DNA from 2 places in the Vagococcus sp. 211 genome. Region 2 is predicted to be linked to the other one. Evidence: a T-box and tRNA genes for the amino acid it is inferred to sense, from the RefSeq annotation. Region 2 holds a T-box; the other holds one or more tRNA genes.
What was found. The T-box of region 2 lies ahead of leuS (leucine--tRNA ligase). A T-box ahead of a tRNA ligase gene usually reads a tRNA of that ligase, here a tRNA-Leu.

Region 1: it encodes a tRNA-Leu, which carries the amino acid that the T-box ahead of leuS (leucine--tRNA ligase) is inferred to sense. The anticodon was not compared.

The regions. Positions count from the first base shown of each region.
Region 1 covers NZ_CM150475.1:393,411-401,121, reverse strand. Annotated here, with positions in the region: gene ACVWM0_RS02055 (ATP-binding cassette domain-containing protein) at 1-107, opposite strand, end outside; gene ACVWM0_RS02050 (lipoate--protein ligase) at 104-1,135, opposite strand; gene ACVWM0_RS02045 (pyrophosphohydrolase domain-containing protein) at 1,321-1,830, opposite strand; gene ACVWM0_RS02040 (Cof-type HAD-IIB family hydrolase) at 1,846-2,694, opposite strand; gene ACVWM0_RS02035 (DUF72 domain-containing protein) at 2,708-3,535, opposite strand; gene ACVWM0_RS02030 (FAD-dependent oxidoreductase) at 3,624-4,619, opposite strand; tRNA gene ACVWM0_RS02025 (tRNA-Leu) at 5,292-5,377, opposite strand; gene ACVWM0_RS02020 (SprT family protein) at 5,415-5,852, opposite strand; gene ACVWM0_RS02015 (Tex family protein) at 5,854-7,711, opposite strand, start outside.
Region 2 covers NZ_CM150475.1:2,176,255-2,183,965, reverse strand. Annotated here, with positions in the region: gene mnmL (tRNA modification radical SAM protein MnmL/YtqA) at 1-517, opposite strand, end outside; gene ACVWM0_RS10400 (phosphatase PAP2 family protein) at 520-1,173, opposite strand; gene ACVWM0_RS10395 (DUF4097 family beta strand repeat-containing protein) at 1,253-2,293, opposite strand; gene ACVWM0_RS10390 (DUF1700 domain-containing protein) at 2,293-2,937, opposite strand; gene ACVWM0_RS10385 (LysM peptidoglycan-binding domain-containing protein) at 3,190-6,039, shown strand; T-box leader at 6,102-6,309, shown strand; gene leuS (leucine--tRNA ligase) at 6,376-7,711, shown strand, end outside.

The DNA.
Region 1 (7,711 bases), 480 kb from region 2:
TCACCAACAATTCCAACTATCTCACCTGGTAACACTTCAAAAGTAACGTCCTGAATAGCAAAAGACTCACTCTGGTATTTCTTTAATACATGCTCACATCGAATCATTCTGTCTCCCTCGATTCTGTCAATACTTCCAACAACTGCTCTGGTTGTAGTCCTGACACATACAGGGAAAGATTCAAGGCGTCTAATTCAGCCACACTATCCTTTGAATAAAGAGAGAATCCTTGTAATTTTTCTTCCAATTCACTTACAGGTTTTTGGCCAAAAAAATCGCCTCTTAAAGATATAGCACTGAGTTTACCTTCCACAACAGACCATTCGGCATGTATTGTTCCAACACCATCGAAATAGCGTCGTCTTTTCAATGTAAACTCTGGGGAAGCACCATAAATCCAAGCGTCATTACTGTAAGTCCTCTCCATTAAAGCCTCTATGCACAGCTCATCTTCAGCTGTTAGATGAATTTCCTGGCGAGATAAGCGTTGTTTATCTGTTGTCCCCATTAATTCGGTCACCAAGTAATCTCTAAACATCTCAGTGGTCATTTCTTGATATTGACTCTCTAAATAAGGTTTTATATTGGTTACTCTGGACTTAACAGATTTAACTCCTTTAGAAGCTAATTTTTCCTCAGAGACGGTTAATAAGTCTGGCAACACGTCTAAATCCACATCAAACAATAAGGTCCCATGGGAAAACATTTTTGTCCCCTTGGTATACATTGCATTGCCCGATATTTTTTTTTGACCAATCACCATATCGTTCCGACCCTCTACCCTAATATCTGAAACACCTAACTTCTTAATAGCTTTAACGATTGGCTCTAAGATAGATGCATAGTGGCCAAACGTTTTGGCTTCTTTATCCAAGATATAACTAAAACTAAGGTTACCTAAATCATCATAAACTGCACCACCGCCAGACATCCGTCTACTTAATACGATATTTTTCTCTTTTAATTTATTTATATTCACTTCTTCATACACACTTTGATTTCGTCCCAGTATGACGCATGGCTCTTGGATATAAAACAAGAGGACTGGTTGATTATAATCTTTTTCATTCATCAAGTAATATTCAGTGGCCAAGTTCTTACGAATATCACGACTTTTCATTATGTGAAATAACACGCGGACTCCTCCATTTCTTTTGTCGACAGAACCATAGTAATGAATAACACCCTAAAATAGCAAAAAAAGAGTGCTTTTCTGTCTTTCAACAGTTGCTCACTCTTTTCTCTTAATTAGCTAAAACCCTTTAATAATCGTGTTTTTCACAAGTTATTATTCATTTAATTACCATATAACAAAAAACATTATTGTTTTTGTTTCTCCATCTGTCCTTTGATTTCTGCTTTAATTTTGCTTTCAGGTGCAAAGTCTTTTTCCCAGTTTTTTGGTTTTAACACTTTTCCTGTTTCTGGATGATAATGAGCTTCCCCATCAGGAAATACTTTTCCCATATTCGCCTGGTGTACAATGTCAAAAATAGGTTCTGGATGAATCCCCATCATAACAAAAGAACCATACGTGAAGTACAACAAGTCAATCAAAGCATCCACTTCGTCCGTTAATGTGTCTACAGGGGACTGCTTTTCTTTAAGCTTGTTAGATTCTGTCTCAAGTACCTTTTGAAGGTACGTCACACTTTGATCGAACCGGTGGTGATCCCCTTCACTGGCTGCATATAATAACTCAAGAATTTCTTCTAATTTAAACCCTGCTCTGTATTCAGCTGTTTCAACAGGTAATGCGGCGATTGTCTTTTGTTCCACAGGATCAAACACTCGGTGAAACTCTGCCACTTGTTCGTAAGCTTTTTTCATAGTTACCTCTCCCTATCACCTAACTAACTCAAAATGCTGCAATGCTTTATAAATCCCATCATCATCATTGGACTCTGCGACGTAATCAGCTATGCGCTTCACATCTTCTTCCCCATTTCCCATAGCCACACCTATCCCAACACCTTCAAGCATCTCAAGGTCATTCCAACTATCACCAAAGGCCATGGCTTCTGATAAAGAAAGACCGTAATGATCAAGTACCTTGGTAATTCCCACTAACTTTGAGCCACCCTTAGGAATAATATCTACAGCATAGGGGTTGGAACGGGTAAACTTGCAGTCCGGAAATTGCGTCTCTAATGCTCCCTGTTCAGAAGGCGAGCTGAGTAAGACACATTGATACATAGGTTCTGAAAAAATTTCTCTTGGCGTCTTCACCTGTTCTTCTTTAGGACGAATGATTCGTCGTATCTTTTGTAAATTTGCTTCTAACTTAGGAACTGTCACTTTTAGCGGTAACAGGTTATGCACTTTTTTGAGCCATTTAACTTGTCCCCACTGTAAGGATTTACTGCCATAATACCGTTCTCGTCCACCAAAAATAATGTGTCGTTGTTCTTTTTCTGTATAACGACCTAAAGCTTCTAAGGTTTCAACGGAAAAATAATGCTCATAAATCCCTGTCTCATGAGAAAAACATAACTGACCATTGTATAAAACATACCCATCAAAGGGTGTGCCTTTCAATAAGTCCTCTGCACTACTTGGTCCTCGACCTGAGGAAATAAAGCACTTAATTCCTTGCTGATGCAACGCTTCAACCCCTCGTAAAGTAGAAGCTAATATTTCCCCTCGGCTATCTAAAAAGGTGCCATCTATGTCAAAAAATACAGCTTTTATCATTGTCTAACTCCTCTCAAAATAAAGTTAATTGGTTCGGGTTCAATCCTGTATAATCAATCCCTAATAATTGTTTCAATGTTTGGCTATTGGGTGCTGCGTCTCCATCTGAATTATTATTAAAAATAATCACAGGATCCTTTACAGGAAAATCGTTCAAAATCGTAGCAAACTCTGTCAGTTCTGTTTCTGAATAACAGTAGAGATTGCGTTTGCGTCGCCAGTCTCCTGACTTATCTCGCCAATTCCCTTTATTCCTACCATGCAACCTGAGATAAACAAAAGACTCATTGGTAATGACCGGCACAAAAGGAACCGAATGAATCGGTACTTGGGGTTGGTCCACAATAACAAGAGAAAAAGCCATTTCTCTCATAAAATGAAATAAATCCTCTCTAAAGTCTTCTTTATACCAACTGTCATTCCGTAACTCTATGGCTATCATATCATGTGGAAGAAACGCGCGTATTTTTCGCAAATACTGAACATTCTCTCGTGTACAATTGAAATAACTAGGAAATTGAAAAAGAATAGCACCTAAACGCTGATTGTCTCTTAAGGGGGCTAAAAAAGAGGAAAAAATGCGATACATCTCTTTTTCACTTTCATAGGCCTCTTGCCAGTCAGCGTGTTTGGTCATCCCTTTATAAGCTTTCACAATAAATTGAAAGCCGTCTTGGGTTTCATTGACCCATTTTTCACTCGTGCTTGTTCTTGGAATGCCATAGAAGGACGTGTTCAGCTCAATGATAGGATAAAAGGAGGCATATTCACTCAACGTCAGTTCGTCTTTATTTAACAAGCTCCCATGCTCTTTGAATGTAGTTAATCCTATCTTTATCATGCAATCCATCCTTTTTTCTTGAATTAACTTTTATTATACCATTCCTAAAAGAGAGTTAAAAAAATAAAGACTGTCTAAGAGACAGTCTCTATTTTTTATGATTCGTTTCTTTGTTTTTGATTTCAATAATGGTTTTAATTTCTGTTTTCTTCTTGATGTTACTAATATAGCCTCCTGCGACTGTTGCAGCAATTGCTCCATCTGCGACAGCTGTTACGACTTGGCGCAGTTCCTTTTCTCTTAAGTCTCCCGCTGCATACACACCTGGAATGTTTGTTTCCATTTTGTCATTGGTGACAATGTACCCACGACTGTTGCAGTCGATATGATCTGAGACAAAACTGGTATTCGGATAACTCCCTGCAAAAATAAACATGCCGTAAGGGTTCTTTTTATGGCTTTTATCAAAAATAAGTTCTTCTCCTGTTTGACGGTTAACAAAGACCAACTTGTCCATGCCTTCGTCCCCAGCCACTTCTTTGATTTCAGTATGATAATAAACATTCACTTTGTCGTGATCTTTGGCTAAATTAGCTGTGGCTTTGGCACAACTAAAGTCCTCATCACGTATCATCACGTTCACTTTTTTAGCAAATTGAGATAAATAAACAGACTCTTCAGCAGCAGCATAGCCACCACCAATAATAAAAATTTCCATTTCAGCACAAGAAGCACCGTCACATGTGGCACAGTAAGTAATCCCGTTTCCAGTGTATTCTTTTTCTCCTGGAAAACCTAGTGTTCTCTGTGTGGTACCTGTTGCAATTAAAACAGCATACGCTTTAATTTCATTGCCTTTTGAATCTGTTAGTACTTTAACGTCTCTCGAAAAATCTGTTTTAATGATTGTTCCTGTTTGGAACACACAACCAAAATCCAATGCTTGTTCTCGCATTTCTCTAATTAATGCTGGTCCACTTGCTTCTTTGATACCTGGATAGTTCACAATCAAAGATGTGGTACTTGTTTGACCTCCGAATGAATCTTTTTCAATGATAATTGTGTTTAACAAACTTCTACCAGCATAAACGCCTGCTGATAAAGCCGCAGCTCCCCCACCTACAATAGCTAAATCATAAATCATTTTCCTTATAATCCTCCAGTATATGAATAGTTGTGTTTGATTTTTCTTCTCTCATTCGCTTTTCTTTAAAAACCGAACGTTCAATCAACCACATCCTAGCAAAATTATTTTTTCTTGTCAAAGCTATTTTCCTTGTATTTCCCTTATAAAAACACGGTATTAAAGGTATTTTAAACTTTAATAACCCCGAACGTGTTGAAATAACTTTTATCTTTTAACTCTCTCATTTAAAAGCGAGTTATGCACATATCAACAGAGTTATCCACAACATATAGTATTTGTTCTTATTTTGTTCTTACTATATCTTGTATGCCTTCTTTTCAACCCCTTAACACATGCTCATCTATACCAATTATTCAATGCTACTCTCATTAATTAAAGTATTTTTTACCAATCACGATATAAAAATAAATAGTTCGTCTAATCCTTCCTTTTTTTCTCATTTTTCCGAATGATTCAGTATAGGCCAAATTTTTGCCCCATTCTCCTTATTTTGTCCCACCTAAGGATGCACTCTGCTTTTTTACAAAAATTAAATAACACAAAAAAAAATTTACAAAAAAATATAAGTAATAAATACCTTTTGTTATAGGTATTTATTACTTATATAAAAAACATAGAGATAACATGACATAACAAAAAAAGTTACTCTAGATAGAGTAACTTTCTGTATGCGAGAAAAGGGATTCGAACCCTCACAGAAGAATCCTTCTACAAGGCCCTCAACCTTGCGCGTCTGCCAGTTCCGCCATTCTCGCTAGTGATAATAACACTAAAACTATAACGTTTAACGACTCACTTGTCAATACGTTTCAGTCTACCACCACAAGGACAGCCATACTTAGTAACGTTGACTTGCCGTTGCCGCTTAAATTCCTTCTGACAACTTAAGCAAGAATAATATAACCATGTCGCTTCTTTTAATGGTGGTGCGTATCTGCTCCCACCTGTGATCTTTAGTAACTGTTTGAACGCTTTGTCTTGATGCTTGTAGCCTTTTCCTTCAAGGTGCAAATGGTAATGACACAACTCATGAATAATGACCTTAACAAGCTCTTCTTCACCGTACTTTTCCATAATTTTCGGATTAAAATCCAAATGGTGGTCAGCTAAATGATAGCGACCACCAGTGGTTTTTAATCGTGAATTATAGATTGCTTTATGTTCAAAGGGCTTATTAAAGTAAGTCAAAGACACTTTTTCAACTAGCTCTTGTAATGACTCGTTCCTCATACTAATCTTGCGGTTTACCTAACATGGTTAAGGCAATTCGTTGTTTTTTCAGATCAACTTCTTCAATCCATACTGTCACAACATCCCCCACCGCAACAACGTCTGTTGGGTGTTTAACAAATTGTTGGCTCAATTTGGATATGTGAACCATACCATCTTGTTTGACTCCGATATCTACAAAGGCGCCAAAATCTACCACGTTTCTAACCGTTCCTTGTAATTCCATACCGACTTTCAAATCTTCCATGGATAACACATCTTGTCTAAGCAGTGGCCCTGACATGTCATCTCGCATGTCTCTTCCTGGTTGGATTAACGCAGCAATTGCATCTTCAAGGGTTGCTTTACCTACCTCAAGCTCGTCACTCATGCTTGTGGTATTCACACCTACTAATGCGTTGCGTGCTTCTTCTGTCCCTAAGCTTGTCACGTCTAATCCTAAAATATCCAGTAAACGATTGACCATTTTATAACTTTCAGGATGAATCCCTGTGTTATCTAAAATGTTATCCCCACTTGGTATTCTCAAGAAACCAACTGCCTGTTCAAACGCCTTAGGCCCTAATCTTGGTACTTTTTTTAGTTCTTTACGGTTTGAAAATTCGCCATTTTCGTCTCTGTAGACAACAATGTTTTTAGCCGTTGTTTTATTCAAACCAGAAATATGTTGTAGTAACTGCTGGCTCGCCGTATTAACGTCGACACCCACTTGGTTAACTGCTGTTTCCACCACAAAGTCTAATTGCTCTGTTAAGCGTTTTTGAGAAACATCGTGTTGGTATTGGCCAACACCCACGGCTTTTGGTTCAATTTTAACAAGTTCTGCTAAAGGATCTTGTAGTCGTCTAGCAATACTAATCGCGCTACGTTCTTCCACTTGTAAATCAGGGAATTCTTCACGCGCCACAGCACTTGCTGAATAAACAGAAGCTCCTGCTTCGTTAACCATCACATAAAAGACCTCTCTGTTTAACTCTTTTAGATGTTCTGATACAAATTGCTCTGATTCACGACTTGCCGTACCATTCCCAATAGCAACCATGTCTACTTTGTATTCTTCTACAAATGTTTTAAATTGGGTGATAGCATCTGCACGTTTTTGTTGTGCTGCTGGTTTATGTGGATAAATAACCGTCACAGCTAATAATTTCCCTGTTTCATCCACAACCCCTAGTTTACAACCTGTTCGATAAGCTGGGTCAAATCCTAAGACCACTTTCCCTTTTAATGGCGATTGCAATAGCAAGTTACGCAAGTTCTCACCAAAAATATCAATGGCTTGTTGGTCTGCTTTTTCTGTTAATTCACCACGTAATTCCCGCTCAATAGAAGGTCCTATGAAACGCTTATAACTGTCTTCTATGCCTCGTTTAACACATTCTTCTGCGCCACTGCCGTCTTTTGTAATCAGCTGTTTTTCTAAATAACCTAAAATACGTGATTCATCTAGAGCAAAAGCGACTTTAATCACGCCTTCTTTTTCACCACGATTCATCGCTAATATTCTATGAGCTACCACACGTTTAATCGGTTCTGAATAGTCATAATACATTTCAAATACGCCTTTTTCATCTTTGCTTGCGTCTTTTTCACTTGCTTTGATGACAGCATTATTCCAAGTATATAAACGGATCCATTTTCTAAACTCTGGGTCATCTCCAATTTTTTCAGCAATGATTTCATGTGCGCCATCCATCACGTCAGTAACAGTCGTTATCTCATTGGCTTCGTTAATATATTTTGAGGCTTCTTCCTCTACTGAAGGCGTTGTTTCAAGACGAAGTAACCATTCCGCAAAGGGTTCTAAACCGTTTTCTTTCGCAATCGTGGCTTTGGTTCTTCTTTTTTGTTTGTAGGGA
Region 2 (7,711 bases):
GGTAATCATGGGCTCGGTTAATCCTGTTACTCGTCTCTTCATAGGTTGTTTGTAACCCAAGTTCTACCCACAGATATAGGCGTTGGTTTAACTCTGCCAAGTACTCCACAACCTCATCTGGTAGACAGTCTGGACGGGTTCCAATAGACAACCCAACAACGCCTTTTTCATTAATGACTTGTTCAAAGCGATGTTTGATGACATCAATGGGAGCGTGGGTGTTAGTAAAATTTTGAAAATAGACAATATACTGTGTTGTACTTGGCCATTTACGGTGCATTTGCTCAACTTCTTTTTGAAACTGAATAGGTAGTGGATCAGAAGGAGCAACAATCATGTCGCCAGATCCAGAAACACTACAGAACGTACAACCGCCTGTTGCGACAGTGCCATCTCGATTAGGACAATCAAACCCACCATCAATGGGCACTTTAAATATTTTTTCAGAGAAAGTTTCTCTCAGTGCATCATTCCAAGTGTAGTAACGTTTATTTTGTCCTTCCTTAAACTGAAACATGGTTATTTTTTCCCTTCGAATGACTCAATAAAGTCATATTTTTTGTAGAATGGGTATGAAAAACATAGCCAAGCTAAACTAAGTGAAAACCCACCTAAAATGTCTGTAGGGTAATGTACACCCAAATAGATGCGACTGGTACCGACCATAAGAATCAGTATGCCGAGAATAATTTGGCAAGTGTATCTCATGCCACGGTGTTCGATGAGTTTTGGAAGTAAAAGAATTAGTGTCCCGTAAAGTAACACGCTTCCCATAGCATGACCGCTAGGAAAACTAGAATGGCTTGCTTGAACAAGATGTTCTACGGTTGGCCTTGGTCGGTCAAAGGTTAATTTCAATGAAAAATTACCGATTCCTTGAATAATCACAATGTTTAATAGTAGCCAATAAGCAGCTATTGTATGTTTGTAATAATAAAGCACACCAGCAATTAATGCGGTTAGTAAAATAACTGTCACAGTATTACCGAACTTTGTGATGTATAAGAAATAAGTCGTTTTCGATGGCGTTAAGCTTCCTCTGATTAATTGGATGATAGGCTGATCAATACCTGCCAGTACGGCAATATTACCTTTAACGAAGTAGGCAATCACAGTGAACATGAGTAAAAAGATACTTGCTCCGTAGTGCCAATATAGTTTGTTTTTTGTCATAAAAGCCTCCTAGAATATAGCGTAAATAAAAAAGAAAACCCATATATAGGTTTTCTTTAGTATAACATGTTTTAAGTGACTAGTAATGGTCATCATCGTCCTCGAGTTCATCCACATTAATGTTTCCATTCTTAGAGATAGCGCTAATAGTAGCGTCTCCTTTTGTTTGTTTATACTCCGTTTCAGATGATAAGTTTTTATTAAAAATAGAGATGACACCATTTGTCGTATCAAACTTAACGCTATTTTTTTCAATAGATGGTTTATCTGTTTCAATAGCAATATCACCATGGGTTGTTTCTAGTGTCACGTCTGTCGTCATTTTATCCGTATGGTAAAAAATGTCATTGTTTTTATTTTTGATATCAGTCAATCCTATAGTGTGGTTAACACTAATAAAACCGTTATCTGAGGCCATCGTCAAATTCCCTTTAGTATTAGCTGAGAAGATGTCTCCATTTTTCGAGGTGATAGTTAGTGCATTAGAACGGGAATCTTGGGCAGAAATATTACCGGCAAGGGACGTTAATGTAATCGCCTCTTCAGCTTTTACCCCGTTGATATCAATGTCCCCATATTTTGTTTCAGCAGCTAGATTTTGAACATTACTGTCGTACACACTGATATAGCCTCTTTTTGATTCCAAAGAGAGGGTTTGAGTTGAGAGTCTATCAACGTTAACATTGACATTATTACCAGCTATTTTAATCGAGTCATACTTATCTGGGAGTCGCAAGTAGATCGAATCTTCTGTAATACTGCCAAATGAGAAAAAGCGTCGCTCAATTTGTTGTTCTTTGATATTGTTATCAATCGTCACAATCGTCTTATCATTTTTTGTTTGAATGTCCCAAGTGGCTGATTGTTTAGGCTGTTTACCAAAGTTAATGCCATTTTTATTCATACGAATGTAATCATCTTCAGAAGTGGAGATATTGACGTTTGCCCCATTTTTAAAGACAAGCTCTAGCTCTTTTGTTCCATCGTATTTAAATTTTTCGCTAACTTCGCTGGCTTTACGTTCAGCTTCTAATCGTTGGTAAAAAATCGTGGCCCCAATTCCACCAGTAATCATAAGTAGGATGGCTAAACTAAGGATGAATAAGGTCTTCTTCTTCATTAGGCGTGTCGACCTCCTTTAAGAACAGATAAGTTCCATTTAGTGTAGTAATTTAATAGCTTAAGTGAGCCATTAGTTAAAGGTTTCAACATGACAAATATAATAAGACCAACCCCACATAAGACCAAGGTCATAAAAAATTGAAACATGCTATAGGCACTGTTTAATTGTAAAAGTAAATAGAGACTAATTAATGGACTAAGTATAAAGGTTAACGATACTAGCCAGCCAGAAAATAGTAATAACGCCCATGACAAAATAGCCCATATCATAAACAGTGCGTTCAAAGAGATAATGCCTGCTACCTGAAAGAATCGAGTAAATGCTGTGGCTGAATTTTCGGTATAATGGGCTGATGGTTGGTATGGATGATCATGCTCATTATCAGAGCCAGAAGATGAAAATTCTACCCAGTCTTGATTGGGTGTATTTGGAATATCAAAAGGTAAATTAAGATCTGTTAAGATGTCTTGGGCAATCTGTTTGGGTGTAGCTAATCCTTTGGTAATTTCGAATTCAGTTAACCCCTCAGCCAATTTTTCATCAAATAAAGCTTGGTATTCATCGATCACATTTTGTTGATCGGATTGAGATAATTGTCTGAGATATAATTTTAACTCGATAAAAAAATGCTCTCTGTTCATAATTTTTCCTCTTCACTGTAGTTATTACAGTCAATATACCTTGTATTTTTAGTCATAACAAGATGTTACAGTGAAAATCGGGCTAAAGTATGAGAGGTGGCAACGTCTAGAGGACTTATTTTTTAATCAGAAAAGGGGATTCAATGAGTACTATCCTTGTATTGTCTCCAAAGAGATGTTTTAATAGAGGGGTATATAGAAGGAACTGAAAAGATTGATGAAAATTTAGGTCCATAAGAAAGAGGAATGAGAATGAAAAAAACATCAGAAAAGAACAACCCTATGTTTATAAAGAACGTATCTGTATTAGGAACAACGCTGATGCTGTCCTCGTCATTTGTTGCGCCTGGATTATCAGTGAAGGCAGCGGCAGATAACTTGGATGATGTGAAGGATAGTCATTTACAAGGGGTAGAAACACCACCTAATGAGGGAGCAGGACTGCTTCTTTCATCTGTAGAAGCTGACACACTGATTGATGCTCAAAAAAATGAGTTGAAGTTATCAGTGGATTTAGACGCCACTCGGTCAACAGAGTTAGATACAATCATTCAAGTATCACCGAATGCGTTATTGTATGTGCCTGAGGAAGAGGACAGAGATATTCTAGATGAGACAGGGAAAAAAGTAGGAGAGTATGAAGTAGATACGACTCTGAATCAAATAAAAATGGTCTTCTCAGAAAGTGGGTTTACCAAAGCATCATTCGAGGCACTCGTTGGATTGAAAAAGACTGATATGTCGGAACAAACCATTGTTTTATCCATTGCATCTAACATGGTTAAACACGCCGTTACAGTAGAAAATCAAGAACCACCTCTAGACGATATAGACGAAAAAGAGACAAACCAAGACGATGTTACAGACGAATCTAACACTTTAAATTCAACGTTTGTTGAGGATAAGAGTACAGAGAGCGATACAGAAAAGACGGAAAACGAGACGGAAGAGACAGAGGTTTCAGAAGATAAAAAAGAGGAAGTTGTTAGTTCTGAGAGCGATACAGACATTCCATCAACTGATTTAGAAACAAGTGACAGTTCCGAAGAGGAAACCATAGAAACAAGTGAGAGTCTTGAAAAAGAAACAACAGAAGAGGTTGAATCAGAGACAGCGGTCACAGTACCTGAAGAAACAAAAAAAGAAATAGAAGAAACAGTCACACCTAAAGAAGACGGTGTGACAGAGAAACCAAGTCAAGCAAAAGCAGCGACAGCTACTGTAGCTAATGATTCTTTAAAAATGAATGCTCCAGTTAAACAAAGAGCCGTAGAGCAACCGAAAAGAGAGAGAACGATGGCATCAACGTACTCAGTGACTCCACAAGGAAGATTTATTGAGGATACTGCTGTTCACGCTCAGGCCGTCGCAGGTAGAAACGACCTATACGCTTCAGTCATGATTGCTCAAGCAATTTTAGAGAGTGGTTATGGTACGAGTGGGTTGTCTTCTGCACCGAATTATAACTTGTTTGGTATTAAAGGAAGTTATAATGGCCAAAGTGTGACCATGAAGACATGGGAACATTTTAATGGACAAGACGTGACAATCAATGCTCAGTTTAGAAAGTACCCATCTTATAAGGAATCTTTTGAAGACAATGCCAGAGTTATTAAAAACACTTCTTTTTCACCAGGAAATTACTACTATTCAGGGGCATGGAAGTCTAATACTAACTCGTATCAAGATGCCACTGCCTGGCTAACAGGTAGGTATGCAACAGACCCGAACTATAATAATAAACTGAATCATTTGATTGTTACTCATAATTTGACACAATATGATGGAAAGAATACTGGTTCAAATCAGGGAACACCAGGGAACACAAATAATAAACCACAAACTAAACCAGAAACCAAACCACAAACAAATACTGGGGGACAATATTCTGTTAAAAGTGGGGATACATTATACGGTATTGCTTTAACTTACGGGGTAAGTGTCGCGAATTTAAAAGCGTGGAATAATCTAAACAGTGACATGATTTATGTGGGTCAAAAATTAGCGGTTAAAAACACGAACACACCCACAAAACCATCGAAACCTGTTGAAAAACCAAAGCCTAAACCAACAGAAAAACCAGTGACGAAGCCAGAGGCAAAACCGAAACCTAAGCCATCTAAGAGCAGTGATTATGTTATTAAATCAGGGGATACATTGTACGGTATTAGTTTAGCGCAAGGGGTAAGTGTCGCGAGTTTAAAAGCGTGGAATAATCTAAATAGCGATATGATTTATGTCGGGCAAAGACTAGTATTGACTGGTGCAACTTCAAAACCTTCAAAACCAGTGACGCCTAAGCCAAAACCAAAACCTGTCACAAAACCGACTGCCAAACCGAATCAGACAGCTACTGGTCAAACACACACGGTTCAAAGAGGGGACACGTTGTATGGAATTAGTTCGGCCAAAGGCGTGAGTGTCGCGAATCTCAAGGCATGGAACAATCTAAGCAGTGATATGATTTATCCAGGTCAGAAATTGAGCATCAAAGGTCAAAAGCAAACAGCGTCTAAACCTCAACCGAAGCCAAGTACAACGAAGCCAAAAACCAATCAAGTGGCAAATAAAAAGCATACGGTTCAAAGAGGAGACACTTTATATGGTATTGGTTCTAAGTATGGCGTAAGTGTTGCTAACTTAAAAGCGTGGAATGGTCTATCAACTGACATGATTTATGCGGGCCAAAAATTAGCAATTAAGGGTCAGAGTACAACACCTGCTAAACAGCAGACGGTTGCAGTGAAACCTTCAAAACCAGCAAGTAAGCCCGTGAAGCAGAACAAGTCGAGCTATGTAGTAAAATCTGGCGACAGCCTGTACAGCATTGCTAGAGCCAACAAAACAACAGTATCAGAACTTAAGAAAGCGAATCGTCTTAGCAGTGATTTGATCCATGTCGGACAAACATTGACATTAAATCAAAGCGTTGCAAAATCTCACACACAAAAAGTTGGGAAACAAACAAGGCACGTGGTCTCTTCAGGTGATACATTGTGGGGACTAGCTAGTAAATATAACGCTAATGTGAAGCAACTGAAAGACTGGAATAGTTTGTCATCTGATATTATTTATAAAGGTCAAAGCATCCGAGTAAGCTAGGGATAAGAATCATTGTGGCTAGTTGAAAGTTACCTTTGTATCTGTTATGATAAATCCAATATATGAAAACAAAGACGAGAAGTAGTAAAATGGAAATCTTTTTAGAGAGTGCATGGGGCTGAGAATGCATAGGAGGAACATTTGAACTTATCTTAGAGTTTGCAATATGCCGGAATCAATCCGTTATCATGGTCGATGAAGAGATCCCTTCTGCTCAGCCAGAGGTTATCTAAAAATAGGTGGTACCACGTTAGATACAACGTCCTATAAAAGCTATGTTTATGGCTTTTATAGGGCTTTTTTTATATTTATTATCATATTTTAGGAGGAAAAGAAATGGGATACAATCATTTAGAGATTGAGAAAAAGTGGCAAAAATATTGGGACAAGAACCAAACCTTTAAGACAGAAGAAACATCATCTAAACCGAAGTTTTACGCATTAGACATGTTTCCATATCCGTCTGGACAAGGATTACACGTAGGACATCCTAAGGGCTATACTTCAACAGATGTGTTGTCTCGTATGAAACGAGCGCAAGGATTTAATGTATTACACCCAATGGGTTGGGACGCATTTGGCTTACCGGCTGAGCAATACGCGTTAGACACAGGTAATGACCCAGCTGAATTTACAGCAAAAAATATTTTAACTTTTAAACGTCAATTTGATGCACTAGGCTTTAGTTTTGATTGGGACCGTGAAATCAATACGACGGATCCAGAATATTACAAATGGACTCAATGGATTTTTACGAAGTTATTTGAAAAAGGCTTAGCTTACGAAGCAGAAGTACCAGTTAACTGGTGTCCAGCCCTTGGAACAGTATTAGCAAATGAAGAAGTTATTGATGGCAAGTCAGAGCGTGGAGACCACCCTGTTTACCGTGTGCCAATGAAACAATGGATGTTGAAAATCACAGCGTATGCGGATCGTTTAATTGATGATTTAGATTTGATTGAATGGCCAGATAGCATTAAAGAAATGCAACGTAACTGGATTGGACGTTCTGAAGGGGCAAATGTGACGTTTGCTATTGATGGTACAGACAAAGACTTTACGGTATTTACGACACGACCAGATACTCTATTTGGTGCAACGTATGCTGTATTAGCACCAGAATTACCGTTAGTCAAAGAGATTATGACAGAAGAACAATCAGAAGCAATCACAGCATATATTAAAGAAGCTGAGAAAAAGACTGATTTAGATCGTACAGAATTGTCTAAAGACAAGACAGGTGTGTTTACAGGTGCCTATGCGATTAATCCAGTTAACGGCAAAAAAATGCCGATTTGGATTGCTGATTATGTCTTATCAACGTATGGTACAGGTGCAATTATGGCTGTTCCAGCTCATGATGAACGTGATTACGATTTTGCTAAAACATTTGATTTAGAGATTGTCCCTGTCTTGGAAGGTGGCAATGTTACGGAAGAAGCATACACAGAAGACGGTGTTCACATTAATTCTGACTTCTTAGACGGCTTAAACAAAGAAGAAGCCATCACAGAGATGTTAACATGGCTAGAAGACAAAGGCATCGGTAAGAAGGAAACGAGTTACCGATTACGCGACTGGTTATTCTCTCGTCAACGTTATTGGGGTGAACCAATCCCAATTATTCATTGGGAAGATGGCACAATGACGGCTGTTCCTGAAGAAGAGTTAC